Regions from separate parts of the Flintibacter sp. HCN-6482 genome, predicted to be linked through region 1. Evidence: riboswitches for the same ligand, from Rfam matches in the RefSeq annotation. Region 1 holds a riboswitch; the other holds the start of a gene.
The links. Region 1 has a riboswitch for lysine ahead of WKS99_RS05040 (Na+/H+ antiporter NhaC family protein). Riboswitches for the same ligand answer to the same signal wherever they lie in the genome.

Region 1 (14,626 bases):
CCAGGAGGACTGTCAGACTCTGCTGAAAATCAAGCTGCTGCGGAAGCTGGACTGCTCCCTGGAGGACATCCGGTCCCTCCAAGCGGGAGAACAATCCCTGGATCAGCTCCTGGAGCAGAGGCTGGCCCAGCTGGAGGGCAGATACGCCGAGCTGGAACAGGCCAAGGCCCTATGCCAGAAGCTGCGGGAGGACCGGGCGGACTGGTCCTCCATGGACCCGGCCCGCTATCTCTCCTGGGCCCCTTCCACCCCAGCGGATGAGGTGGCCGACATCCGCTTCCGCATCCCCTGGCGGCGGTATTTCGCACGTTCCCTGGACCTGCTGCTGTATGGCACTCTGTGGAGCGTACTGCTTGCTCTGGTCTTTCGGATCAACATCCTCTGGCGGGGCCCTTTGGGGGATCTGCTGGATACGGCGGCCACCCTGACCCTTATGGCGGCGCTGGAGCCCCTGTTCCTCCACCGCTGGGGGACCACCCCAGGCAAGGCCCTTTTCCGGCTGAAGCTCACCCGGTCAGACGGCAGCTATCTCTCCCTCCAGGAGGGCTTTCGGCGGACCTTGTCGGTAATCATTATGGGGCTGGGTCTGACCATCACGCTTTCCATTCTCGCCCTCATCCCTCTTGTGACTCTGATCCTGGGCTACGTCCGCTGCAAAAAGGGGCGGGAGCAGCCCTGGGCCCTGGAGGACGAGGCCTGGTCCGACGGTACCGACGGCACTCAGGGCTTCTGGGATCAGCCCCGCTCCGGACGCCGCGCGGCAGCCTATCCGGGCATCTACGCGCTCTGTGTGGCCCTCCTTATGGGCGCCGCTCTGTTTGCCGCTATCCCCCGGCACCATGGCGCCCTGACCCCGGAGGAATTTGCCGCCAACTACAACCATCTAGCCACCTTTGCCTCCGCCCCCGAGGAGCCCGGCTATATGCTCCAGCCAGACGGCTCCTGGCTCCAGACGGACCCAAACAGCTTCCCCATCTTTCTGTTTGGCTCCGGCCCTCTGGATATGGACATCCAAAGCCGGCAGGGGGCGGTCACCGGTCTGTCCTTCTCCATGGAGAACCGGGAGCAGGGCGGCGTCCGTTCCCTTTCCACCACTCAGGTATGGCACACGGTGAACGCCCTGCTGGGTCACGGCGAACTGCTGGCCCACCCCTCCCTGAAACCGGTGCTGTCCGCCCTGAAGGAACCCCGTCCCGGCACCCAGAGCTGGACTGTGGACGGCTGGCAGCTCACCCTCGAGCTAGAATTGAAGGGGTATGACAGCCACAAGGGCCAGCTGGTTTCCCTGCCGGGCCAGGAGCAGTATGTCCGATATGACTTCTCCATTCGGCAAATCTAAGAAAAGAGATCGTTTCCTGGCCCCTTTTCCCTGTTCAGCCATTGACACTCCCTTTTCAGTTGTCTATAATTAAAAGTTGCCCCGGTCCCTTCTGCGGAGCGGGGCAATTTTTATAGGAAAGGGGCTCTTCAAATGAGCGACCAGCGTGTTTACAACTTCTCCGCCGGCCCGTCTATGCTTCCACTGTCCGCACTGGAGCGCGCCGGGTCAGAAATCACCAACTACCGGGGGTCCGGTATGTCTGTGATGGAGATGAGTCACCGGTCAAAAGTTTTCATCCAGATCTTTGAGGAGACCCAGGAGAAACTGCGCCGGATCATGAACGTCCCCCAGGGATATAAGATCCTGTTTCTCCAGACAGGCGCCTCCGGCCAGTTCTCCATGATCCCCTTGAACCTCATTGGAAAGACGGGAAAGGCCGACTACGCCGTCACCGGCAACTTCTCCAACCTGGCTTACAAGGAAGCCCAGAAGTACGGCCAGATCCATCTGGCCGCCTCCAGCGAGGACCGGGACCACAGCTACATCCCCGCCCAGAGCCAGTTGAAGCTGGACCCAGAGGCCAGCTATTTTTACTACTGCGCCAACAACACCATTTATGGCACCGAGTGGCAATATGTCCCTGACACCGGCAGCGTGCCCCTGGTGTGTGATATGTCCTCCGACATCCTGTCCATGCCGGTGGATGTATCCAAATTCGGCCTTATCTATGCTGGGGCACAGAAAAACATGGCCCCTGCCGGCCTCACTGTGGTCATCATCAAGGAGGAGTTAGCCGGGCATGAGTTGCCCTATACCCCCCTTATCATGAACTACAAGACCATGATCGACAAGGATTCCATGTACAATACACCCCCCTGCTGGTGCATCTATATGCTGGGCCTCACTCTGGACTGGGTGGAGGAGAACGGCGGACTGGCCGGTATGGAGAAGCTGAAGTGGCAGCGGGCCAATATGCTCTATGACACGCTGGACAACTCCAAGCTGTTCCGGTGTCACGGGGAAAAGGGCTCCCGCTCCGGCATGAACGTCACCTTCCGCACCGGCAGCGAGGAACTGGATGCCAAGTTCGTTTCCCAGGCGGCCCAGGCCGGCTTTGTCAATCTGAAGGGCCACCGGAAGACCGGCGGGATGCGGGCTTCTATCTATAACGCTATGCCCGTCGAAGGCGTGGAAAAGCTCTGCGACTTTATCAAGGCCTTCGATAAAGCGAACTGACGGGGCCCCCATAGGAGCCCCGCGCAGTGGGTCCCATGGGGAGAGGAGGCGCAAGGAATCGCAGCGAGGAATACCCGCCAGAGCGTCCCGAGCGAAGCGAACTTTGCGCCAACCACAACGCCAAGCCTGTGGATGGCGTTGAAAAGCTGTGCGATTTTATCCAGGCGTTTGACCGGAAGGACCGACGCGGCCGACATGGCCGCTCCTATAACATAAAATAAGGTGATCGTATGTACCGTATTAAGACTTTGAACAAAATCTCTTCCGCCGGGCTGGACCAGCTGGACAAAAGCCGCTTCCAGATTGGAACGGAAGTGGAGAACGAGGATGGCATCCTGGTCCGCTCCGCCCCCATGCAGGACTATTCCTTCCCCCCCGCCCTCCGGGCCATCGCCCGGGCGGGCGCCGGGACCAATAACATCCCCATCGACCGCTGCTCCGAGAACGGCATCGTGGTGTTCAACACCCCCGGTGCAAACGCCAACGCGGTGAAAGAGCTGGTCATCGCCGCCATGCTCATCGCCTCCCGGGATATTCTGGGAGGGGCGGACTGGGTCCAGGAGCAGGCCCACACCCCTAAGGTGGATGTGGCCGCCGCTGTGGAGAAGGGCAAATCCGCCTTTGTGGGGCCGGAGCTCTACCGCAAGACCCTGGGCGTTATCGGCTTGGGCGCCATCGGCGCCCTGGTGTGCAACATCGCCCTGGACCTGGGGATGGATGTATACGGCTATGACCCCTTCCTATCTGTGGACGCGGCCCTCCGGCTGGACCGCCATGTCCATGTGGTCAAGGACGTGAATGAGTTGTACCGGGTGTCTGACTACATCACCATTCACGTCCCCTATAACAACAACACCAAGGACTTTATCAACGCCGAGGCCATTTCCAAAATGAAGGGCCAGGTGCGCGTCCTCAATCTGGCCCGCGGCGGTCTGGTCAATGACGAGGATATGATCGCCGCCCTGGAATCCGGCCGGGTCGCCAAATATGTCACAGACTTCCCGGACGAGCGGATCACCACGGTAAAGAACGTCATCGCCCTGCCCCACCTGGGGGCTTCCACCCCAGAGAGCGAGGAGAACTGCGCTGTCATGGCCGCCCGCCAACTCCAGGATTATCTGGTCAACGGCAACATCACCAACTCGGTGAACCTGCCCAACGTGTCACAGGAGTGGAGCGGCATCGCCCGACTGTGCCTGATCCATAAGAACGTGCCCGCCATGCTGACCCAGATCATGTCCACCCTTTCTGACGACCGCATCAACGTGGAAAATATGACGAATAAGTCCAGAAAGGACTATGCCTACACCATCGTAGATGTAAACACCCGGCTGACTGACGAAGTGGCGGATGAGCTGCGGGCCATCCCCAATATGATCCGTGTCCGGGTGCTGAACCACTGATGCGGCCCCATATCCAGTACAACTCCCCGGTGGTCCTCACCTTTGCTCTCCTCTCCCTCGGCGCTCTGGCCCTGGGGTGGGCCACCGGTGGCTGGACCACCCTGCATCTGTTCTGTGTCTATCGTTCTCCCCTGTCTGACCCCCTGACCTATGTGCGTCTGGCGGGCCATGTGCTGGGCCATTCCGGCTATGCCCACTACTTGAGCAACATGATGCTCCTGCTGGTGGTGGGCCCTCCCCTGGAGGAAAAGTACGGCTCCCGCCGCCTGCTCCTGTGCATCCTGGTCACGGCCCTTATCTCCGGGCTGGTTCAGTTTTTGTGTTTTCCCAAGACAGCTCTGCTTGGGGCCAGCGGCATCGTATTCATGCTGATCCTGCTCTCCTCCCTGTCCGGTATGCGGGCGGGGGCTATCCCTCTGACCCTTATTCTGGTGGCCGTCCTCTATTTGGGAGGCGAGGTGGTTGACGCCATCACCCTCCGGGACAACGTATCCCAGCTCACCCATGTGGTGGGCGGGCTGTGCGGGGCCTGCCTGGGCTTTGCCATGAGCCGGAGGCCATAACGATATCCATAAAAAAGCTCTCTGTCAGATAGGTTTGACAGAGAGCTTCTTTTTATATGGCCTGAGCCTGACCCAATGCCGCTGGCTGCTGCACTGCGGTCTGGGCGTCACTCTCCAGGCGGCGGTGGCTAGCCGCCTCCTGGATAATCCAGTTCCGCCGCTTCCAGTAGACCGCCATGGTGACCAGGGGCGGAAACAGGTCGGACACCGTCTCCGCGAAGAAAGCGGCGGTAGCGCCGAAGACTGCCGGCAGCAGGAACAGGGCGGTGAAGTACACGCCCTTGCGGAGCAGAGACAGGGGCAGAGACCACTGCATCATCCCCATGCCGGTGAACCCGTCGATTAAGGTGTACTGGAAGGCCAGTGGGATGAGGCCAATGGTGCATATCTTGATGGCCTGGACCGCCAGAGCGGACACCTGGAGGTCGGGAGTGAAAATGTGGGTAAAGGGGGCGCACAGGAACTGGCCCACCAGGAACAGCACGGTGGTAAAGGCCAGACAGAGGGCCAGGATGTACTTCTGGGCCTCCAGAATGCGGTCGGGGCGGCCAGCTCCAAAGTTATAGCCCAGAATGGAGCCGGTAGAGCCGGTGATCCCCGCCATGGGCATGGTGATAATAAGCATGAAGGACTGGGCGATGGTAGCGGCGGCTACCAGCATATCTCCCTGCTCCGGTCCGCCGTAGTTCTGGAGAACAGCGTTCAGCGCGATAATCATCACATTGTCCAGCGCAATGATGAGGAAGGGAGCCAGCCCAGTGAGCAGGACCCTGGAGATGATCTTCCGGCTGTATCCCCCGAAGGTGATGCGCACCTGGGGTACAGGGCCAAAGAGAAAATGGAGGACAAACAGGCAACTGCCCAGTTGGCTGATTACAGTGGCGATGGCCGCTCCACGTACCCCCATGTTCAGCCCAAAGATGAACACTGGGTCCAGGGCGATGTTGAGCACCGCCCCAAGCATCACCGACTGCATCCCCTTCTTGGCAAAGCCCTGGCAGATGACAAACTGGTTCATTCCGTTGGCCAGCAAGGCGAATACCGTGCCGAACAGGTAGTAGGTGTAATAGTCCAGAGCATAGGGCAGGGTGGTCTCACTGGCTCCGAAAAGCAGGAGCAGAGGCCGCCTGGTCAACAGGGCACCGGCCATCAGGAGCACCGCCAGCACGTTAAGCAGGAGAAAGCAGTTTGCCAGTATCTTTCTGGCCTGGGCCAGGTTACCCTCGCCCATCCGAATGGACATCAGGGGGGAACCGCCGACCCCTACCAAAAAGGCCACGGAGCCGATCATGGTGACCACGGGACCACAGACGCCGGCCCCCGCCAGGGCCAGGTTGCCGATCTCCGGGATATTCCCGATGTAGATGCGGTCCACAATGCTGTACAGCACACTGACAAATTGGGCCAGCATACTGGGAATCGCAATATTCAGGACCAGCTTTCGGATGGGATCGCGGCCCAGATCATTTTCCAGTTTCACGTTCTTCGCCTCTCCACACACTTTTTCTAAGTCTTCTCTAGGCGCTGGCAATTATAGCACCGGCCTCTCTCCTTGTAAATTAGGCAAAACCATAGCATTTCCCGCTTTTTTTCCAGAAAACTGGCCAAAATGCTTAATGGCGGAGGCCGGATGTCTCCCATGCTCCGCCTTCCGCCATACCACTGCCAAAAAATTTTTTACCCGCCCTATTGACAACAGCTTTCTATTGTTATATTGTATATGTAGTATATATACAGAAAACACAAAATAACAGTGCGTCAGAGGGCGGGCGCTGGACCTGGTACCGGCCGGCAGCTCTCCCCTCTCTCCACTGTTAGAAGGGGCATGAGATGGACATCATTCTAAGTAATTCCAGCGTCAAACCCATTTACGAGCAGATCACCGACCAGGTGAAGGAGCAAATCATGGCCGGAACCCTGTCGGCGGGGGATGCCCTGCCCTCTATGCGCCTGCTGGCTAAGGAGCTCCGTATCTCCGTCATCACCACCAAGCGGGCCTACGAGGAGCTGGAACGAGATGGCTTTTTAGAGAACGTCCCAGGCAAGGGCTGCTTCGTGGCGCCCCAAAACCGGGAGCTGCTGCGGGAGGCCCAGCTCCGCCGGGTGGAGGAGAAGCTTACCCAGGCGGTGGAGGAGGCCCGGAAGGGAGCCTTCTCTCTCGATGAGCTCCATGAGCTATTGGATATTCTGTATAAAGGTGACGAATTATGACAAATAGTATTGAAGTGCAAGGGCTCCGCAAGTCCTATGGCGATTTTTCTCTGCGGGATATCAACCTGACCGTTCCCGGAGGGGCCATCATGGGCCTCATTGGCGAGAATGGGGCAGGCAAGACCACTACCATCAAATGTATTTTGAACCTGATCCGCCGGGACGAGGGGACCATCACCCTCCTGGGCCACGACAACCAGAGGGAGGAGCGGGCCGCCAAGCTGGAGATCGGCGTGGTGCTGGACGAATGCTTTTTCCACGACTCCCTCCGCCCCCGGGACATCGATTTGATTCTCTCCCGGATATATCAAGGTTGGGACAGCGCCCTCTACCAGCGTTATCTGTCCAAATTCCAGCTGCCGGAGCGCAAATTCGTCAAGGAATTCTCCCGCGGGATGAAGATGAAGCTGTCCCTGGCTGCCGCCCTGTCCCACCGCCCCAAGCTGCTGATCTTGGATGAGGCCACCTCCGGTCTGGATCCCATTGTCCGGGATGAAATTCTGGACGAGTTTCTCGGATTTATCCAGGACGATGACCATGCCATCCTCATCTCCAGCCACATCACCAGCGACCTGGAGAAGGCGGCGGACTATATCACCTATATCCACCAGGGGCAGGTGGTCCTGTCCGACGCCAAGGATCGTATTCTGGACAATTACGGTCGTCTGGCCTGCACCGCCGCACAGCTGAACTCTGTGGCCCCAGACGATTTGATCCGGGTACGCCGCAGCTCCTACGGCTGCGAGGGCCTGGTGGCCGACCGGGCCGCCTTCCGCCGCCGGTATCCAGAACTACTGGTGGAGCGGACCACGCTGGAAGACATCATGCTATTCATCGCAAAGGGGGAAGCACAATGACCGGACTGGTTCTAAAAGATATGCTCGTGATGCGAAAGACCCTTAAGACTTATGTGCTGTTTCTAGCCTTTTACCTGCTGCTGGCCGTGATTGGACTCTTTCCCATCTCCACCATCACCGCCGTCACTCAAATCATTATCATGATGCTGCCCCTGTCCGCCTTCTCCTTCGACGAACTGGCCAAGTGGGACCGATACGCCCTCACTTTCCCCACTGGCCGGAGGAGTCTGGTGGGCGCGCGCTACCTGTTCACCCTGGTGATGGCCGCCGCCGCAACCCTCTACTCCCTGGTGGCCTGCGTGGTCCTGTCCATTGGGAAAGGGCAGAGCGCCATGGCCGAAAACCTGTTGAGCCTGATGGTATCTCTGGGGCTGGGACTCATCATCGCTGATATTCTCCTCCCCCTGTGCTATAAATTGGGGGTGGAACGGGCCCGCCCCTATATGTATATCGTCATTTTCGCCCCCCTGCTCCTGTTCTTCGGCGCCTACAAGTTGGGGCTCTTCGAGGGCATCGACCTCTCCTCTCTGGACCGGATGCCGGAGAGCACTGTTCTGGCCGTGGGCTCCCTACTCCCTCTGATCCCACTCCTGGGACTTGGGCTATCCTACCTCATCTCCTGCCGTATCATGGAACAGAAGGAGTTTTGATATGAAAACCGGGGTCCTGATGGTATGGACGGGCTGCCTGGTATCCATCACCCTGTCGTCCTGCATTTCGCCTGGATCGCTACCGCCGTGGAGCGGGTGCTGGTCCTGGCACTGCTGGCTCTGGCCGGAGCTTTCGCTCTGGCCCATCGGAGATAAGGAGGAACCTCTATGCCAAAAATTATGCCCCTAATCTGGGCTGGCCGCGCCGTAGCTGTCACCCTGGTGGCGCTCGCCTTTACGGACACCATCCCCAGTGGAAGTTTTCTGTTCTGGCTCCTCTTTGCCCTGGCCGCCGGCCTTGTCCTCCTTGGCGGCGGCTGGCGAAAGCGCCGGTGATTTACATTTTCTCCCTCCCATGCTATAATAGTAAAAAATGATTGAGGGAGTGTGACCGCTATGACCACTAAAGAAGCCATCCGGGAATTGGAGCACATGAAGCAGTATGCCACCGCCAAGTCTATCCCTGCTCTAGACCTTGCCATCAAGGCACTGCAGGAAAAGCTGGAGTGTGAAAAGGTCTAGCTCCCCAGATGTGAAGGCCGGACAGGAATCGGGAAAGGCAAAATCGGGAACGCACAACGTCCCCAGCAGGATTTGAAATCATTGAGAATCTTTCTTCTCCTGCCGCATCTAAACAAAGACGGAGCAGAAGCGACGCTTCTGCTCCGTCTTTGTTTATTTTATTTCTGCTTTCGGTCTGGATATCCCGCCGTTTTACCTCAGGCGCTCCTCCGAGCATTCTTTACGAAAAACAGGAAGCCCAGCATTAGGACGATGCCAACCGGCAGAGCGATGATACCGGGTAGGCCGAAGTAAGCCAACGCACCGGCTACCACATAGGAAATGCCGGCAATAACCGCGCAGGAGATTGCATAAGGCAACTGGGTGGACACATGGTTGACATGGTCACACTGGGCACCGGCGGAGGCCATGATGGTGGTGTCGGAGATGGGGGAGCAGTGGTCTCCGCACACCGCGCCGGCCATACAGGCGGAGATGCAGATGATGGCCAGAGGGTTGTCCATGGAAAATACGTTCTGGACAATGGGGATCAGGATGCCGAAGGTACCCCAGCTGGTGCCGGTGGCAAAGGCCAGCAGACAGCCCACCACGAATACGATGACGGGCAGCAGCATCTGCAGGCCCTGGGCGCTGCGGACGAAGTCACGGACAAAGTACTTGGCGCCCAGTGAATCGGTCATGCTCTTCAGGGTCCAGGCAAAGGTGAGGATGAGGATGGCGGGCACCATGGCCTTGAAGCCCTCAGGGATACAGCCCATCATCTCCTTGAAGGTCATGGAGCGGCGGACGAAGAAGTAGATCAGGGCGAACAGCAGGCCAAAGGCGGAACCCAGCATCAGGCCGATAGAGGCATCAGAGTTGGAGAAGGCATCCACAAAATTCTCCCCGGAGAAGAATCCGCCGGAGTAGATCATGCCGATGACGCAGCAGACCACCAGCACCACGATGGGCAGCACCAGGTCCATCACAGTACCCTTGGTGTCGTCGATTTCCTCATCCATCATGGCATAGGGGTTGGAGCCGGAGAACAGGTCGCCGTTCTCTACGGCGTTCTTCTCGAATTTGGCCATGGGGCCGAAGTCTACCTTCATCAGCACCAGGCCCAGCATCATCACAATGGTGAGCAGGGCATAGAAGTTATAGGGGATAGCCCGAATAAACAGATTGAGGCCCTGGCCGTCCTCGGCAAAGCCGGACACGGCGGCTGCCCAGGAGGAGATGGGCGCGATGATACATACCGGCGCGGCGGTGGCATCGATGATATAGGCCAGCTTGGCCCGGGACACGTTGTGCTTGTCGGTGATGGGCCGCATGACGCTGCCCACGGTTAAGCAGTTGAAGTAGTCGTCAATGAAGATCAGGCAGCCCAACAGGATGGATGCCAGTTGGGCACCGACCCGGGACTTGATGTTCTTCTTGGCCCACCGGCCGAAGGCGGCCGAGCCGCCTGCCTTATTCATGAGACACACCATAGTGCCCAGAATGACCAGGAAGATGAGAATGCCCACATTGTAGCTGTCTGACAAGGAGGCCACGATACCGCCGCTGAACACATGATTCAGCGTCCCCTCAAAGGAGAAATTGGAGTACAGCAGGCCGCCCACCAGGATTCCAATGAACAGGGAGGAGTACACCTCCTTGGTAATCAGGGCCAGGGCGATGGCGATGACCGGGGGCAGCAGGGACAGGGCGGTGTTGTAGGAGCTGCTGGGGGACTGGATATACCCCTCACCCCCACAGGTGGGACACACAAAGGTGCCGCCGCAGGCCTCACATTCAGCGTCAGTGCCCAGGCATACGGAACACCCGCCCGTAAGGCCGCAGTCGGGACACTCGATCATCTTGGTGCCCGATATCTCGGTGGGGTCGTCCGCCAGCACGGCAAAGCTGGTGGTGGCCAGGGCCAGCACCATCATCACCATGATGATCAGGCGCACAGGCCAGGATCTTCTCGTTCTCATTTCTTTTCCCTCCACATGATTCTCTCTCCGGGGCCGCAGCCCCCCGCGCAAACAAAAAAGCCACAGGCACGTCAAGCGCCCATGGCAAAGCCGGACGTCCCCAGGCGGACCCCAGGGACCTTCGGATAGCGCTCCACTTGTTCGTGACAGTCCGCAGGATATTCTCCTGCGGCCCAGGTTCGCCTCTCCAGGCAGAGAAGCCAGCCTTCGGCGGTACACCCTCTCCTGGGGACGGCTGCCTGGCCCTGTCCCACAGTACGCATGAGTACCGCGCCTCTATCCACTATTCATTTGGAATTGCAAGTATCCTACCACGGCCCTTCACTATTGTCAAGCCTCTTTCGAAAAAAAGCTCCTTCTTTTTCAATTTTCTATCAATCCATCATAAAAAAGGTGAAAGTGCCGGTGGCCACCACTACATCCTGGTCGTTGGTGAGCACCACCTGGATCACAGACAGGGTGCGGCCCATCTTCTTGGGCGTGGCTACACAGAATATCTTCTTTCCAAAGGCGGGGCGCAAAAATTCCATAGTGCTTCCCGCGGTGACGCAGACGCCGCCCCTGGAACAGGCGCAGCATCCCCCCACCGTATCGGCCAGGGTGGCCATTGCCCCTCCGTGGACATTCTTATGGGGATTGATGCTGTTAGGTCCCACCACCAGCTCCCCCTTGGCATAACCGGGCTCCACATGGGTCACGGTGATGCCGTTCTCATAGGAAAACTGGTGCGGCGTATTGACTGTGCGGAATATAAAATCGGTCCTCTCCTGGTCAGTCATGGAACCGCTCCTTTGCTCGTTGTCAGGGGAAGTGTATCACAAAAACATCTGTGGGGCAAGGCTGACGGGAAAAATTTCACCGATTTTCCCCCAAACGCATAGATTGGTAAGAACTCATACCCAAGGAGGAATCGCCATGGAAAAAAACTCGAACCCTGCCGCCCTGACTCCCCAGGGCGTGGACCAGGAGGCGTTTGACCGGGTATGGCGCCGTGTGATGCCCGATCAAGCGCAGAGCCCCATCGCCATAGGGCGGGCGGAAGTAGATGAGATCGCCCCCGCCGAAACCGCCCCCCAAGACCAGTGCGAGGCCGCGCCGGTCCCAGCCGAGACCCCGGTACAGCCCGCCGCTTCTCCTACGCCCCCTCCCCCGTCCCGCAGCAAAGCGGAGGAGGACCCCCCCTTCTGCCTCGGCAGCCAGTCCCAGGGGGAGGAACAGACGCTCGCCTCTCTCATGGACCTGGTCAAAGAAGGGGTCTTCATTGCCCAGGCCCTAGTCCGCAGGGGCGGAAGCTGCTCCAGGTCACTGAGCTGTCTGGCTGCCGACCACCGGCGGGCCCTGCGCCAGCTCTCTGCCGCCTACTTTCTCATCACCGGTCAGCGTTACCGCCCACCGACCCCCTCTGTGGTCATTAACGCCTCTCTCCCCCTGGCCCTACGGGATCAGTTCGTCTGGGAGCAGCGATGGGAGCGGGCCAATCAGCAGGCCGCTGAGACCACCTCGGATGCCTGTCTCAAGGAATTATATCAGGAGCTGGCCCAAGACGGGGTCCTCCATGCCGCCACCATTCGCTCACTGCTGGAACAGATGGGTTGACTGTTTTCTCAGCTTTGGGGTAAACTGGACAGGAAGGTGGGCGGCAGGGCCAGGCCGCACGCGCCCCCGCCATCCTCCACATACCGATGAAAGGAGCGCGGTTCTATGACCCAGACCAAGGAGTTCTCCTATCCTTCCTCTGACGGCGTCCATACTATACACGCCCAGGAGTGGTTCCCCCAAAGCAGCCCTATCGCTGTAATTCAGATTGTCCATGGGGTGGCAGAACATATCGAGCGGTACCAGCATCTGGCCCAATTCCTCACCGCCCACGGCTTTGTTGTGTGCGGCGAGGACCACCTGGGCCACGGCCTCACAGTGAACGACGGTCGATACGGTTACTTCGCCCCCCGCGGGGGATGGGACCTGGTCACCCAAGATGTGCGCCGCCTACGGGAGATAGAGGGGGAAAAGTTCCCCGGTCTGCCCTATGTGCTGCTGGGCCACTCCATGGGCTCCTTCCTCACTCGGACCTATCTGATTCGCTGGCCGGGAACGGTGGATGGAGCGGTTCTCTCCGGCACCGGCCAGGAAAAGGCGCCCTTAGTGGCCTTCGGTCGGCTTCTCGCCGGGGGGCTGGCCGCCCTCAAGGGCCCGGACTATGTCAGCCCACTGATCTATGAGCTTTCTCTGGGCGCCTACAACAAGAAATTTCAGCCCGCCCGAACCCGCGCCGACTGGCTCAGTAGGGACCGTGACATGGTAGACGCCAACTTAAACGACCCCCTGTGTGCCTTCCAGCCCACGGTATCCATGTTCCGGGATATGATGGAAGGACTGCAGTTCATCGCCAGCAAAAAAAATCTATCCAAAATGGACGTGGACACCCCCATCTATTTTCTGTCCGGTGACCGGGACCCCGTGGGCTCCATGGGCAGGGGGGTACGGAAGGTGGAGGCGATGTTCCGCTCCGCCGGGTGCCGGGATGTGACTGTCAAGCTGTACCACGGAGGCCGCCATGAGATGTTCAACGAGCTCAACCGCCAGGAGGTCATGGAGGACCTGCTAGTCTGGCTGGAACAGCGGCTCTTTGACTAGAGCCCAGTTTTTCCCCAGTGTTTTGCCTCTTTGTCTCCTTTGGCGTACAGGGAGCCCAGAAAATACGACAGTAAAAGAGCGGCTGTACGGCCGCTCTTTTACTGTCTTTCCCCTTTGAAGAGGAATACTGCTCTCATCGGAACCGCGACAATCATGGATGGTGAGATACAACGGGTGGTTTAGAGGGGCACAAGGCGCCACCCTAATCCCTCCACCTTCAGTTTGTCACCAGCTCGCCTGTCAGGATGTGGTCTCTGGTCATGGTCTCTCCCTGGGGCAGGTCCACTGTAATCCTGTTCCAAAGCATTCCACCCTGTTTCCCCTCCGTTCCCCTGTGGTGGTATCGGACAGAGAATCTGTGTATGGGACAATGGGCAGCCAGGACCTCATATGCCAACATGGCCTGGTCGGCCATTCTCTCCCGCATGACTGCCTCATCGGGGATGGGCTCATCCGCGCCGCCATAGAACTACACATCGACGGATATGACGGCCTCGTCCGGCATCTGGGGGCTCCATCTGGCTGACCACATGGTAATATTCTGGTCCGGGACCCAGAGCCCTGTCCGGCGGATGACACTGTCGATGTACAGTTTCTTCCGCAGGGCCTCTTCCCGTTCCTTATCCTCTACGACCAGCCCGCCATATCCCAGACTCCGCTTCTCGCCGCCGTCGGAGAAGGAGAGATAGTAGCCGCCGCCCACCAAATCATAGCCCGCCCAGTGGCCCTGCGCCCTCCACTCCGGATGGACCTGGGCCGCATATTCCTTCATCGCGCGGGCGGCCATCAGATTGCCGATGACTGGTGGAAAACCAAGAGAAAGGAGGACAAACACAATCAGGGGCCCCACCAGAAGCAAGAGGGTCAGGCCTACACCCAGCCGTTTCTGTCCCAATCCTTCCATAAGGTTCCCTCCCCCTTTTTCGAAAATGATAGCAGAAGGTGGGCTATGCGGTCAATGAAATTGGGATATCTGGTCATTTTCCCGAGATAAGTGGTCCAAAAAATTTCGGACCTTCTCTATCTGTCCCCCTTGGACCGGGATAGTCATTTTCCCTCCCGCAGCTTGCACCTGGAGGGAGTATCCCCGCCTCTCCGGCACCAGCTCCGCGCCGTCCATGCTCTCCCAGGGGGCATACAGGACACAGGTGGAATAGCTGTCGTGGCTGATAGCAGCCAGGCCCCGGTCCATGACTCCCAGAAAATACTCCGGGTCCGGGGTCCTCTGGATCAGCCAGAGCAGGCCGCCCGTCTTTCCCCGAAGGTAC
Region 2 (14,626 bases), 620 kb from region 1:
ATCATAAGGGCAGTTCCCGAAGGGGCATCTACCTTGCGGCGGTGGTGCCGCTCGATGATCTCGATATCATAGCTGTCTCCCAATACTGTGGAAGCCTTCTTGACCAACTCAAGCAGTACATTGATGCCAAGGGACATATTAGCCGAGCGGAAGATTGGAACTTCTAGAGCGGCCGCACCAATTTGAGCGACTTGCTCAGGAGTATATCCGGTGGTAGCCAAAATCATGGGAATTCGGGTATCCCTGGCAAAGGACAACAGACCATCCAGCGCGGCCGGAGAGGAAAAATCAATGACAGCATCCGCTTCTCCATGAAATTGGGCAGGGGAGGAGTACACCGGAAATTCTCGGTCACTGGCGCCTAGTACATCAAAGCCAGCGACGACCTGGACCTGGGGATCTGCCTCACAGAGAGAGGTCACCACCCGGCCCATATGACCATTACAGCCGGAAATGATTATCTTTAGCACGTGTGGACGCTCCTTACTTCAGCAGGCCCATCCGCTCCATCGAGGTGCGGAGTACGGCCAGATTCTTGTCAGAGATATCGCACAGAGGCAGCCGAAGTGAACCAGCCTCCATCCCCATTAGATTCATAGCCGCCTTGACGGGGATGGGATTGACCTCACAGAACAGGGCGTCGATTAGATCCATATATTCGATTTGGAGTTTAGCTGCGGATTCGAAGTCATTGTCCAGACACCAGTGGCTCATCTGTACCATGACCTCAGGGATGATGTTAGAGGCCACAGAGATGACGCCTTTGGCTCCCAGCGCCATCATAGGGACCACTTGGTCATCATTGCCGGACCAGATATAGAAGTCGTCAGGGCACAGATACCGGGTATGGGCCAGGAGGGAGAAATTGCCACTGGCCTCCTTGACACCGTTGATCTTGGGATTTTCGGACAGCACCTTATAGGTGTCGGCAGTAAAGGATACGCCGGTGCGGCTGGGAACATTATACAGGATGATGGGAAGGTCAGTCCGGTCGGAAATATACTCATAGTGCTTGATCAGACCGGTCTGGCTTGCCTTGTTATAATAGGGGGTGACGTGGAGCAGGGCATCTGCACCGGAATCCTGTGCGTGCTGGGACAGGTAGACGGCGGCAGAGGTGTCGTTGCTGCCGGAACCAGCGATGACCTTGACACGGTGATCTACCCGCTTGACACAAAATTCCACGGCAGCAATGTGCTCACGAATAGACATGGTAGCGGACTCACCAGTGGTGCCGCAGACACACACCGCATCCACGCCGGCGGCGATCTGGTCGTCGATCAGCTTTCCGAAGGCGTCGTAGTTGATGCTGCCGTTTTGGTCAAAGGGAGTGACCAGCGCGGGACAGGAACCGGTAAAAACAGGACTTCTCATAAACAATACACCCTTTCTTCAAATGCGGGAAGTAAGGAGGGTGACCTCCTGGCTCACATATGATCGATATAGCCCTCGGCGCACAGCAGCTCGGCCAACAGGACAGCGCCGCCTGCAGCACCCCGCAGGGTATTGTGGGACAGGCCCACGAATTTATAGTCATACTGTGTGTCCTCACGGAGCCGCCCCATGGAAACCGCCATTCCGCCTTCCAGCTCACGGTCCAGCTTGGCCTGGGGACGGTCTGGCTCCTCGAAGTAATGGATAAACTGCTTGGGCGCGGAGGGAAGCTCCAGCTCCTGGGCTCTGCCCTTGAAATTGGCCCAGTCTAACTTGATCTGCTCGATGGAGGGCTTTTCACCGGAAAACTTGATAAATACGGCGGCGGTGTGTCCGTCGGATACTGGGACGCGCAGACACTGGGCGGTGATGGAGGGGCCATCCGCCTTGACAAATTTATCGTTCTCGATGCGTCCCCAGATCTTCAACGGCTCCTGCTCGCTCTTTTCCTCCTCGCCACCGATATAAGGGATCAGGTTATCGACCATTTCGGGCCAACGTTCAAAGGTCTTGCCGGCGCCAGAGATGGCCTGATAGGTACAGACCAGGACCTTTTCCACACCGTACTTCAGCAGGGGGGTGATGGCGGGAGCATAAGACTGGATAGAGCAGTTGGACTTGACGGCGATAAAGCCGCGTTTGGTACCTAGGCGGCGGCGCTGTGCGGGGATGATCTCAATATGCTGAGGATTCATCTCGGGGACCACCATGGGCACGTCATCGGTCCAACGGTGGGCGGAGTTGTTGGAGACCACGGGACACTCGGCTTTGGCGTACCGCTCCTCCAAAGCGCGGATTTCATCCTTCTTCATATCAACAGCACAGAATACGAAGTCTACCAGACCGGCGATTTTCTCCACGTCGGCCTGAGCATCCATGACAACCAAGCCCTTGGCCTCTTCAGGAATGGGTTTCTCCATGGCCCAACGTCCGGAGACAGCCTGCTCATAGGTCTTTCCAGCAGAACGGGGGCTGGCTGCGATAACTGTAAGCTGGAACCAGGGATGACCCTCCATCAGTGTGATGAAACGCTGACCAACCATACCGGTTCCGCCAATGATACCTACTTTATACTTTTCCATGTAAAGCAACCTCCAAATCTCTCTTATATAAGGGTATGACAAAGTCTGAACATAGATGAGTCGACCAGGGGAAAGAAAAAAATAAATCAGCGGCTTTTCAAGCGGCTGATTTTGTACTATAATGTCGACTAAGAGCAAATTGCTCGACCGGCAAAATATTCACAAAAGCAGACAGCTCTCCATCAGCCTGACCCTGATGACAGTCGGCTGGCTGTTAACCAGACGACCAGAGCAAACTCTTGACCGGAAGAGCAGCTCTTCGGCGGCGTCCCCTTTGAACATGGATCAGCGGGAACCGGCTCCCTGGCCATGTCTACTGATGTAGCCGCACCTCTATCTTGCAGAATTTGACCCTATCCTATCACGTTTGAAGGTCGGTGTCAATAGTACAAAACCGCAGAAGTGGAGAAATGGAGCAGACCATGAGGAGAAATTGGATGCGGCTTGCCGCCGCTGTACTTGCAATAACCCTGGCAGTCCCCACCGGATGGGCCGTAAGAACCAACAGTGACGGTGAGGTTATGATCCGTGTAGGGCTGGCATCCTCGTACCAGTACATAGAAACGGGAGAACTGGAGGCCGCTCACCTCCAAAATAATACAGGGTATGGCGCCGGTTTCCGCTTCGGCTACTATGACGGGAATATGGATTTCGTTGAGCTGGGACGGACGGAGAAGGACATTGACCAGGTGGCGGTGCTTAAGACACAAAACCTCTACTATGGACGGGACGCCTCGTTGGGCAAGACTACCTACTCCTCCTCCATTACCAGCAATATCGCGGTGGGCTGCTATCATATTTTGATCGATAGCGGGTATGGAGACTACGAGGACGCACGGCGGGACGCGGAAGACTATGAGGATGGCTTCGTGGCCTGGATAGATGGAGAATACCAGGTTCGGGTGGGAGCCTATCTCTCAAAGGGCGAGGCGCTGGACGCAATCGATACCTTAGGGGAGGGGACCGTTGTAGGGACTACTTCCTACGGAATGAGTATTGTGGAAACAGGGACGGATCATATCCTGTTTCAATTTGACCAGGGAACAGGTGGTATCCTGGCGATCCTGCCAGACGTGACCGGAGCAGAGGATGTCAGGACTTGGTTCTCCAATTATAAATACCGAGGTGGCTTTCTTTATCAGCGCCTCAATGGAGGAAATATCTCGGTAGTCAATGTGGTGGAGCTGGAGGACTATGTAAAGGGTGTGGTCTGTTATGAGATGGGCCGCACCTGGCCCTTGGAGGCCCTGAAGGCCCAAGCCACCTGTGCCAGGACTTATGTTCTGAGGAACATGGGCCGGCACCAGAGCTACGGATTTGACGTATGTGGCAGTACGGAATGTCAGGCATACCATGGTTGCGGAGATGGACGTTCCAACTCCGGCCCCAGTGAGGTAAGCGACCAGGCGGTAGAGGAAACAGCGGGCCAGGTGGTTCTCTATAACGGAAAATTGGCAGAGACCGTATATTCCTCCAGCGCGGGCGGAGCCACAGAGGACGCAAAGAATGTCTGGGGGACGGATACAGTCAACACCCATCCCTACCTGAAGGGTGTGATAGATCCTTACGAATCCCTAGTAGACGACTTAAATCCCTATTCTCCCTGGACGGTTACCTATACCTCAGAGGAGCTGACCAGTAAACTTCAGAGCAACGGCTTTGGGGTTGGTACTTCCATCGATTACCTAGAACTGACCTACTCTGAGATGGGAAACGTCATTCGACTTCAGGTACACTGGAAAAATGGGAACAGCAACACGTTCAAGCCAAGTGCATCCTCTGGCGGCATAGATATGGGTATCCGAGGAAATTTTGGTGTTAAGTCGATCCGGTTTACAGTAAATGGAAAGATGGCCAGCCAGCCAGCCGGAAACGGATCTGGAAGCTATGCGGTCAATGGTTCCGGTACACTGAGTGGTACGGACGATGTATATGTGATTTCTGGTACCGGTTCGGTATCTGGAGCTGGAAGCGATCTGTATGTGATCTCCGGTTCTGGAAAGATTAGCTCGCTGTCGGAGGGGAATACCGGTGCCTCCGGGACCAATGTGGGAGGCGGCACAGTGACCGTCTCTGGAGATACTTATGTATTTGACGGAGCGGGCTGGGGGCACCAATTGGGAATGAGCCAATTTGGTGCCAACGCCATGGCCCGCGAAGGGTTTGACTATGACGAGATACTGAAATTTTATTTTCCTGGCGTCCAAGTGGGCACCTATTAAAAGAAGAGAAAGGCGTAAACTGTTTTGAAGACCTCTGATTTCAATTTTGAACTGCCAGAAGAGCTGATCGCTCAGACTCCTCTAGAGCGGCGTGATTCCTCCCGGCTGCTGACACTGGACAAGAACACAGGAGCAGTCGGACATCACCACTTTTATGATCTGCCGGACTTCCTGCGCCCCGGAGATTGCCTAGTCCTCAATGACTCCAGAGTGCTGCCCGCTCGTCTGATCGGGCACCGACCCACGGGAGGGACCTGTGAGGTATTGCTGCTGGTGGACCGGGGCGAGGGGTGCTGGGAATGCTTAGTCCGTCCAGGAAAAAAACTTAGGACAGGCGCCCAGATAATATTTGGACAAGGGCAGCTGACTGCAACGATTGAACGGGAGCTGGAGGACGGCAAGCGGCTGGTCCAGTTCCACTACCAGGGAATTTTTCTTGAAATATTAGAGGAATTGGGGAAAATGCCCCTGCCGCCCTATATCAAGGCCGAGCTGGAGAACCAGGAGCGTTATCAAACGGTCTATTCTAAAGTCGTAGGATCCGCCGCAGCGCCCACCGCCGGACTGCATTTTACTCCGGAACTGCTGGATAATATCCAGGAAATGGGTGTGAAGGTATGCTACGTTACGCTCCATGTCGGCCTTGGTACCTTTCGGCCTGTCAAAGCGGAGGACATCCGCGACCATGAGATGCATTCTGAGTTTTGCATGATATCTCAGGAAACCGCGGACATCATCAATGAAACCAAAAGAAATGGAGGCAGGGTGATTTGTGTGGGTACCACTTCCTGCCGCACCATTGAGAGCTTTGCGGCGGAGGACGGCACCATGACACAGCGGTCTGGATGGACAAATATCTTTATCTATCCTGGGTATCGCTTCAAGGTGTTGGACGCGCTGGTCACAAATTTTCACCTACCTCAGTCCACCCTTATCATGTTGGTATCCGCTCTGGCGGGCCGCGAACATGTACTGAACGCCTATCAAGAGGCGGTGAAAGAGAAATACCGCTTTTTTAGCTTCGGAGACGCCATGTTCATTTCTTAGAAAGCGCGTCATGGCTGATAGACTTGTCCAATATCGGTCAGGCTCTCGTGGTCGGCCTAGAGGGGGCGGTAATATCCGCTACAGAGCAGCTTCGAGCGATGGGATCGGAAGGAGTGTTCCAAAAAAATCAGAAATGTTTTGGATCCCGAAGCGTGACTCCAGCAGTTGGAGGCGCTAACCGGCGCGAAGGACCGGGACCCAAGACAGCCAGCTGCAGCCAGCGCGTAAGGCGGAATGAAGTCGCTGGTATCACACACTTTAAGGAGAAATCTATGTTTCAATTACTAAAAACCGAGGTGAAGGCCCGCCGGGGAGTATTTACCTGCCCCCATGGAACTGTGCAGACTCCTGTTTTTATGAATGTCGGCACCTGCGGAGCGATCAAAGGGGCGGTGTCCGCCCACGACCTGAAAGAAATCGGCTGTCAGATCGAGTTGTCTAATACCTATCATCTCCACCTGCGTCCGGGTGACGATGTAGTCCGACAGATGGGTGGACTCCACAAATTTATGGATTGGGATGGCCCCATGCTCACTGACAGCGGAGGATTCCAGGTGTTCTCTCTGTCCGGACTGCGGAAGATCACAGAGGAAGGCGTTACCTTCGCCTCCCACATTGATGGAAAGCGGATCTTTATGGGACCGGAGGAGTCCATGCGGATCCAATCCAATCTGGGCAGTGATATCGCCATGGCCTTTGATGAGTGTGTGGAAAACCCGGCGCCTTACGACTATGTCAAGGCCTCCTGCGAGCGGACAGCACGATGGCTGGATCGCTGTGCAGTGGAGCACAGAAAGCTCAATGAGGCGCCTGGCTGCGTCAATCCCGGCCAAATGCTATTTGGCATCAACCAGGGTGGGACCTATGCAGACCTGCGGAAATGGCACATGGATGAGATCGCCAAACTGGACTGTGACGGTTACGCCATCGGCGGTCTGGCTGTAGGGGAGCCCACACAGACCATGTATGATATTATCGAAGCGGTGGAGCCCCATATGCCGAAAGAGAAACCTAGGTATCTGATGGGAGTGGGAACCCCCTCCAATATCATTGAGGGAGTAGCCCGCGGCGTGGATTTTTTTGACTGTGTTATGCCGGCACGAAACGCCCGCCATGGAAAGCTGTATACCTGGGAGGGCACCATAAATATCAAAAATGAGAAGTACAAGCTGGATTCCCGTCCCATTGATCCCACCTGTAACTGCCCGGTCTGCCGCTCCTTTTCCCGAGCCTATCTCCGGCACCTGCTGACGGCCGGGGAGATGCTGGCTATGCGTCTGGCAGTGCTCCACAATCTCCATTTCTATAACGAATTGATGCTCCGCATCCGCGAGGCACTGGATCAGGGACGATTTGAGGCATTCCGACAGAAATTTTCTGGAAAGCTGGACAGACCCGCAGCAGACCCAGGAATGTAGTCCTCGAATTTGACAAAAGGACTTGCCAACAGGAAAAAAACCCGCTATAATAGCACTAATGCGTCTGACTGGAAACAGCTGACAACAACTTTGGAGGGAACGAATTTTGGAAACCTTAATACTGATGGCCTTAATGTTCGCAATGCTCTACTTCTTTATGATCCGCCCCGAGAACAAGCGGAAGAAGGAGGCTCAGAACCTCCGCAATTCGCTGACTGTCGGCGATGAGATTACTACCATCGGCGGTATCATCGGCACCATCTGTTCTGTGAAGGAGAATACCATCGTGATTGAGACCGGGGCTGATCGCGTCCGCATCGAGTTCACCAAGTGGGCTGTTTCCACTAAGAACTCCTCTGCCGCTGCTGCGGAGCAGAAGTAATCACAGAAAATAGACATACTATATGCCCTTCTCGCATAGGTTTTCGTGAAAACAGAAGACCGCGGGGAGGGCATTGTGTTATGAAAAAGAGGGAAAGACGGCAAGAGGAATCGGGCGAACAGTGGGTCAACAGTATGTGTGAACTGCTCAAGGGTGGGGTGCTCGCCGGTTTTTCGGCCGTGCTAGCACTTCTGCTGTGCGCCTTGCTCATTTCAACAGGAGTCCTGCGGGAACAGTGGGCTCAGGGAGCGGTACTAGCGGTCTGTGTCTTAGGCGGGGCTGTTGGCGGGATATACAGCATCAAAAGGATCCGCTCCAAATCTTTGCTAGTGGGGACAGGAGTAGGAGCAATCCTGTTCCTGCTTCTGCTGACGGCAGGCCTTCTGGCCTATGATACCGCATCGTTAGAGCAGGGGGGAGCTGGCATACTCTGCGCCTGCCTGTGTGGGGGAGCGATAGCCGGTATACTGGGAAGAAAGCCCAAGAAAAAGCGGAAAAGATGATTGAAATATCCGGTTCGCTATGCTACAATACCACTTGATAGCAGCGATATTGCCCAGCTTCAGTTTTCCACCAAAGGAACTGCCGGACTTGCGTCCAGAGAAAAACTGTGGTATAATTGTTGCACTAAGCGATTCAGGAGGAGATACCAATGAAGCATATCCAGACCCTCAACGGGGCCACTTTGAAGGCCAGTGCCGCCAAGGGCGGCTGCGGCGAGTGCCAGACTTCTTGCCAGTCTGCCTGCAAGACTTCCTGCACTGTTGCCAATCAGAAGTGCGAGAATAAGTAAGTTCTCAACATACCTGAAAAGGGTGGGCGTCAGCCTGCCCTTTTTCATGTCTATTTCTCCGTCCAAATGATATCGATAGGGAAATCGAGGAAGGAAGTTCGATATGGTACATACCTTTACGGCGCTCGGCCAGTATCTGGCCGCTGATGTGAACAGTGGCGCGGTCCACGTGTTGGATAAGTTGAGCTTTGACTTGCTCTCTTTGATTGAAGGGCCAATGGGAGAGAGGCTGCCCCAAAAACTGGCGGAGCAGTTGGACCAATATGATCCACAGGAGCTATCCGAGGCTTGGGAGGAGCTGAGAGGTCTTCAGGACCAGGGCCTTCTCTTTTCTGATGACGAATACATCGATCCGGAGGCCGCTATGGCCCTGCCCAAGTCGGCAGTGGTCAAGGCGCTTTGTCTCCATGTATCTCATGACTGTAACCTGCGGTGCAAATATTGTTTTGCCTCGACAGGCGACTTCGGCACTGGCCATCGGATGACCATGGACTTTGAAACGGCCAAAAGGGCCATCGACTGGGTCGTGGCAAAATCCGGAAAGCGTAGAAATATCGAGATTGATTTCTTTGGCGGGGAGCCTCTCATGGCGATGGATACGGTGAAGCGCACTGTGGAATACGCCCGTTCCCTGGAAAAAGAGCACAACAAGGTATTTCGCTTTACGATTACGACCAACGGTGTCCTGCTCAATGATGAGACGATAGAATATATCAACCGGGAGATGTCCAATGTTGTCCTGTCTCTGGACGGTCGTCAGCCTGTCAACGACCGGATGCGGCCTACTGTGAACGGGAAGGGGAGCTATGAGGTCATCGTTCCAAAATTCCAAAAATTGGTGGCCGGCCGTGGAACCAAGGATTACTATGTTCGTGGGACCTTTACACGGGATAACTTGGACTTTTCTCAGGATGTTCTCCACATGGGGGATCTGGGTTTCCGTCATGTATCGGTAGAGCCCGCCAGCGGACCGCTGGATGATCCTTTCGCCATTAAAGAGGAGGACTTGGAAAAGGTAGAAGCGGAATATGAGAAATTGGCCGGCCAGTTGATGGAGCGGCCAGACATCAACTTTTTCCATTTCAATGTAGATCTGGCCCAGGGGCCCTGCGTGATTAAGCGTCTGCGCGGCTGTGGCGCTGGCTGTGAGTATGTGGCCATTACGCCTGATGGAGATATCTATCCCTGCCACCAGTTCGTAGGGAAGGAGGAGTACCGTATGGGCAACGTGTTCGATGGCTCCTTTGATATGGATATCTCCGGAACCTTTGCACAGCAGAACATCTATACCCGCCCGGCCTGCCGGGAGTGCTGGGCCCGTTTCTATTGCAGCGGCGGCTGTTCCGCATCTAACCTGCTTGTCAATGGCGACATAACAAAATCGAATGATGTAGCCTGCCAGATGGAACGCAAGCGGCTGGAATGTGCCATCGCTCTGAACGCCATTGAAGCCGGTATGGGAAGCAAAAGAAATACGAATTGTAATAATACAGATTGTATTGAGTGCAGTCTAGGGGAATCTAAATGAATTTCAACATATAGTGCCGGCGGCGTGTTTTATGTACTGCATTTTGTGAAGTGAGGCGCCACTTTAGCGCCTCACTTCGTTTTTGGTTTTTAAATTTACATAACGCAATTTACATAAAACTGGAGCAGAAAAAATATTTCTTGAAAATATGACCGAAAACACTTGCGCGAAGCGGAAGAAGAGGCTATATTAAGAATATAGAAAATGGTGGGCCTTATTTTGAGCTTTCCATGTCTATTTTTTTCCCCCTTCTCATAAGGTTATCTTGAGGTGACAGCGATGGGAAAGAGGGAACGAAAAAAATGGGACTTGCCGTCGGAACAATGGGTCCCCTTGGCTATTTTATCAGGTTTCTTTTTATTGGGGGGACTTTGCGGTTCCATCTTTGCCAGTCTGGCAGACGGGCAGGGTGGACAGGAGCTGTGTGACTATCTGCGGGATTACCTGGGGCTGGTCAGAGATGGTGCCCTCTTTCATAACTTTTGGTCCGGCTTGTGGGAGGAGCTTCGGTACCTGCTTGCTGTTTTTTTGCTCGGCCTTACTGGGATCGGTGTGGTGGGTCTGCCGTTACTTTTTGGGGTGCGGGGTTTTTTCTTCGCTTTTTCTGTGGCCTGCTTCTGCCGTGTATTCGGATCTTCTGGCTTGCTGCCCGCCCTGTTTTTGTTTGGCTTGCCAGCGCTGTTGTGGGGACCGGCTCTTTTTCTCTCTGGCGTCCAAGGGCTGAATGGTTCGCGCAAGCTGCTTTTGCGTGGCCTTGGTGATGGGCGCGACGCACTACCCTTCGCGCCAGTCTATTGGGGAAAGCTGACAGTCAGCTTCATCCTGATCCTTTTGTGTGGCCTAGTAGAATACCATGTGATCCCAGTTCTTCTTCGGGCAGCTGCCCGTGTTGTGTTGTAAAATCATTGTAGGGGAGCATAGGAACGTGTCTGAGCTTTTGACAGTGTATGAGGACTATTTGAAAACTGAAAAACACGCCTCGGCAAACACGGTCAGTTCCTATGTCCGTGACGTTCATCAATTCGCTCAGTCTATGGAGGATAGCGGTGTGTCCTTGACTGAGGTGTTACCCAAAGATGTAGAGGGGTTCACCAAATCCTTGGTACGAAAAGGGAAGTCTCCCGCCACGGTAACCCGCTCTGTGGCGTCTATCAAATCTTTTTATAACTGTCTGATCGCCCTTGGGAAAGTGGACCGTAATCCGGCCAAGGGGGTGGCCCCGGCCAAGGTGGAGCGTAAACTGCCCCAAGTTCTGACTGGAAAGGAAGTCGAGCTGTTTTTAGAGCAGCCTGATTGTACAGATTTGAAGGGTTACCGGGACCGAGCTATGCTGGAGCTGTTGTATGCCACCGGCATCCGGGTCAGTGAGCTGATCGACCTGGATTTGGATGATCTCAATCTTCCGGGCGGGGTACTTAAATGCTACAGTAAGGGGAAGGAGCGAATCATTCCTCTGTACCAGACCGCCATTCGTGCACTGAGCGAATATGTACATAATGTCCGTCCCCAGTTGGTGGAGGATGTGGAAGAGACCGCCCTTTTTGTCAATATGAACGGGGAACGGATGAGCCGTCAGGGTTTCTGGAAACTCATCAAATATTACCAGGAGAAGGCTGGAATCCAAAAGGACATCACTCCACATACCCTGCGGCACTCTTTTGCGGCACACCTGCTAGAGAACGGCGCTGATTTGCGCTCCATCCAGGAGATGCTGGGCCACGCCGACATCTCATCCACTCAGATATATTCCAAACTGCTGAACCAAAAGCTCAAAGATGTCTATCTCAAAGCCCACCCTAGAGCGTGAAAGCCAGGAACTGTTTAGTTCCTGGCTTTTTTTTTCCTTTCCCCTTTGGGCTAGTTAATCTTGGCTATGCTCTTGTCCTATTTGGGTCTCAAGTCCTACATGGCCAATACCGACACAAACCATGAGCAAAACCTCCAGATGTGAGACTTGATGCTGTATCTACAAAACGCCTTGTAACCTTGTTTTATATCAAGCGTCTGGCGGAATCTAACTGATTGGTAAAAACTGTAAGGGAGTGTGGTTGGAGCCTTTCTAGAACCGTCTTGTGGCCGGGTAATCGCACGTCAAGCTGGCCCTTGGAGATGGACTATATATAACAAGGATAATAAATGAAATGAGCGTGCTCCGACTTTTATCGAAATTCGGAGCAAACAATATGGAGTTTGCTCCGAAGTGGGAAGATTCACATATTTTTAAAGAATGTCTGGACTTCTCCCAAGTCGGAAAAAACTGCGTGGCACAGTTTGCGGATCTCCTCATTAGGCTGAAACAGATCCGGGACCATTAGAGGAGTAGTTCCGGCGGCATGGGCGGCTCGGATACCATGAAAAGAATCTTCAATGACATAGGCGTCCGCCGGAGTGCATCTCAGTGCTTCGCAGGCTTTGAGAAAGATATCTGGGTAAGGTTTGCTTCGCTGGACCATATCGCCATCAATGATTTGGTCAAAATACTGGATAAAGCCTACCGTGGTCAGGTTCTGGTGAACGATATGGGAGACTGTGCTGGATGCAACGGCCAGCAAATACCCCTTGCCCTTTAGAAAAGGAAGGATCTGGTCGGCATAAGGTTTAGGAGGTGGGCCTTCCGTTTGCAGAATATGTCGGAAACGATGGGCAACCTCCTTGCGGATATCGTGAATTGGTAAACGATCTCCGTAATGCTCCTCGAAAATTCGCTCCGTCTCTACGGCGTTAATACCGACGCAAAGATGGCAGACCTCCGTTACATGAGGGATAGAATATTCCTCTGCGATCTGCTCCCATATGCGGATGGTAAGGGCCTCCGTATCGAACAGGACGCCATCCATATCAAAAATGACATACTTGTTTTGTGTCATAAATATCATCCCCCCAATATATCGCCCATATTGTAACACATTTCAAAAATAGTAACAACTCCTTTTTACTGTTTGGATTGCCTTCTCTAAACTGCTCTGGATATATCCATGGTGGAAAGAGGGCAACGTACTTCGGATAACGGAATGACAAAAACGACAAAATATAGTGGCCTATTTTATTTAATACATCAAAAGAATAGTTTTTTTATGTTGAAAATTTCCAAAATAAAACTCTATTAACTGGCGATTCCAACAAAGAAAAAACAAAAGTTCGTGGATACTTGCCCTGGATATGTCCAGCATCCTACAATAAAACCATCAGCACAATATAAGTAGCAGTCATATCTGAAGAATAAAAAATCTTACAAGTAAAGGAGCGAACTTAATATGAAACTGATTATTACCAACAGCTATGAGGAGTCCTGCAAATATGTAGCACAGGAAATGGTCTCTCTGGTCAATGCTAACCCCGTTGCCAAGTTGGGACTGGCCACTGGCGGCACCGCTGAGCAGGTATATCCCCACTTGGTCAAAGCCTATCAGGACGGCAAGGTAGACTTCTCCAATGTGACCACTGTAAACCTGGACGAGTATCTGGGGATGAGCCCTGACAATCCAGTCAGCTACCGCAAGTGCATGGACAACTGGTTCTTTGACCATGTGAACATTAAGAAGGAGAACACCTATGTGGCTAGTGGCTTGAATGACCCCCAGGCCGAGATTAAGACCTTCAACCAAAAGCTGTATGGCGACAAACTGCTGGACTTCCAGTTACTGGGCGTTGGCGTCAGCGGACATATAGGCTTCAATGAGCCCAGCGCTGTCCTCACTGCCGGCGTCCACATTGAGGAACTGGACGAGAGCACCATTCAGGCCAATTCCCGCTACTTCGACTCCCCCGCCGATGTGCCAACTAAGTCCATCACTATGGGCGTGGGCGATATTATGAAGGCCAGTAAGATTATCCTGATTGCCACTGGAGATAGTAAGCAACCCGTCATCTCTAAGCTCTTTGCCGATGACAGTGTCTCCTCTGACCTTCCCGTCTCCGTTTTGAAGCTACACAGGGACGCTACCATTGTCATCGACCGGGCGCTGGCCGACAAGTGTGGCATCAAGGGTTGATTTACCCGCTTATTTGAGTCAGAAGGAGTCAGGTGTATTATGGAAAAATATTATGCGGGCTGTGGGGGCCTATCTCAAGCGCGCCTTGCGGAATTGGAGCGGCGTCAAACCGTGGCATCTGCCTGTGAGCTGCCCCTCCTGCCCATCCGCCCGTTGGTCAAGGCCAAGGATCAGGTGTTCCACATCAAGTATCAGCCCATTTCAGACTTTTTGAAAGAGCAGAAGATTAACAACTATTTGCTGGTTACCGCCCCCGGTGCCTATCTGGCTACGCTAGACCAGCTGGAAGGCACCAACTATACCTGCATCTACGTAACCGACACCAAGGAGGACACTCTGTGCGCTATCCAGACGCTATATGACGGCACGGTAGCCCATCAGCAGAAGGACGCTTCTCTGCCTAAACATTTGGTACAGCAGACGGCGAGCCTAGCTGACAGGACCTTTGAAGCAGTGGTCGCCCTGGGCGGCGGCGTAGCCAGTGATGCGGGAAAGTATTTTGCCGAGAACATTATTCACGCCCCCCTGTACAGCGTGCCTACAGCTCTTTCCGTTAACGCCTCCTTTTGCTACAAGGCGGCCATCCGGATGAAGGACCCCTACAAGTCAGGGGCGTACAACGTGGTATATAAGTTCTACGGTCTGCCCCAGGCTATTTGTATTGACCTGGATGTTATTACCGGATCTAAGCTGCTCCAGCGGGCTCAGGCGGGTGGTGAGGATTCCGC

Region 2: linked by a shared signal. The riboswitch ahead of asd (aspartate-semialdehyde dehydrogenase) and the one ahead of WKS99_RS05040 (Na+/H+ antiporter NhaC family protein) in region 1 are both predicted to bind lysine.

The regions. Positions count from the first base shown of each region.
Region 1 covers NZ_JBBKBK010000002.1:6,966-21,591, reverse strand. Annotated here, with positions in the region: gene WKS99_RS05095 (MerR family transcriptional regulator) at 1-1,339, shown strand, start outside; gene serC (3-phosphoserine/phosphohydroxythreonine transaminase) at 1,472-2,557, shown strand; gene WKS99_RS05085 (phosphoglycerate dehydrogenase) at 2,788-3,960, shown strand; gene WKS99_RS05080 (rhomboid family intramembrane serine protease) at 3,960-4,523, shown strand; gene WKS99_RS05075 (MATE family efflux transporter) at 4,576-6,003, opposite strand; gene WKS99_RS05070 (GntR family transcriptional regulator) at 6,354-6,734, shown strand; gene WKS99_RS05065 (ABC transporter ATP-binding protein) at 6,731-7,591, shown strand; gene WKS99_RS05060 (ABC-2 transporter permease) at 7,588-8,241, shown strand; gene WKS99_RS05055 (hypothetical protein) at 8,266-8,397, shown strand; gene WKS99_RS05050 (hypothetical protein) at 8,410-8,577, shown strand; gene WKS99_RS05045 (hypothetical protein) at 8,638-8,763, shown strand; gene WKS99_RS05040 (Na+/H+ antiporter NhaC family protein) at 8,961-10,724, opposite strand; lysine riboswitch at 10,843-11,011, opposite strand; gene WKS99_RS05035 (PaaI family thioesterase) at 11,099-11,503, opposite strand; gene WKS99_RS05030 (rubrerythrin) at 11,640-12,320, shown strand; gene WKS99_RS05025 (alpha/beta hydrolase) at 12,426-13,358, shown strand; gene WKS99_RS05020 (hypothetical protein) at 13,576-13,785, opposite strand; gene WKS99_RS05015 (hypothetical protein) at 13,828-14,262, opposite strand; gene WKS99_RS05010 (hypothetical protein) at 14,314-14,626, opposite strand, start outside.
Region 2 covers NZ_JBBKBK010000002.1:626,800-641,425, forward strand. Annotated here, with positions in the region: gene dapB (4-hydroxy-tetrahydrodipicolinate reductase) at 1-470, opposite strand, end outside; gene dapA (4-hydroxy-tetrahydrodipicolinate synthase) at 484-1,374, opposite strand; gene asd (aspartate-semialdehyde dehydrogenase) at 1,428-2,516, opposite strand; lysine riboswitch at 2,681-2,860, opposite strand; gene WKS99_RS08065 (SpoIID/LytB domain-containing protein) at 2,927-4,738, shown strand; gene queA (tRNA preQ1(34) S-adenosylmethionine ribosyltransferase-isomerase QueA) at 4,763-5,785, shown strand; gene tgt (tRNA guanosine(34) transglycosylase Tgt) at 6,058-7,203, shown strand; gene yajC (preprotein translocase subunit YajC) at 7,310-7,585, shown strand; gene WKS99_RS08085 (TIGR04086 family membrane protein) at 7,666-8,088, shown strand; gene scfA (six-cysteine ranthipeptide SCIFF) at 8,238-8,378, shown strand; gene scfB (thioether cross-link-forming SCIFF peptide maturase) at 8,482-9,906, shown strand; gene WKS99_RS08100 (stage II sporulation protein M) at 10,186-10,806, shown strand; gene xerD (site-specific tyrosine recombinase XerD) at 10,832-11,713, shown strand; gene WKS99_RS08110 (HAD family hydrolase) at 12,117-12,773, opposite strand; gene WKS99_RS08115 (glucosamine-6-phosphate deaminase) at 13,161-13,898, shown strand; gene WKS99_RS08120 (iron-containing alcohol dehydrogenase) at 13,938-14,626, shown strand, end outside.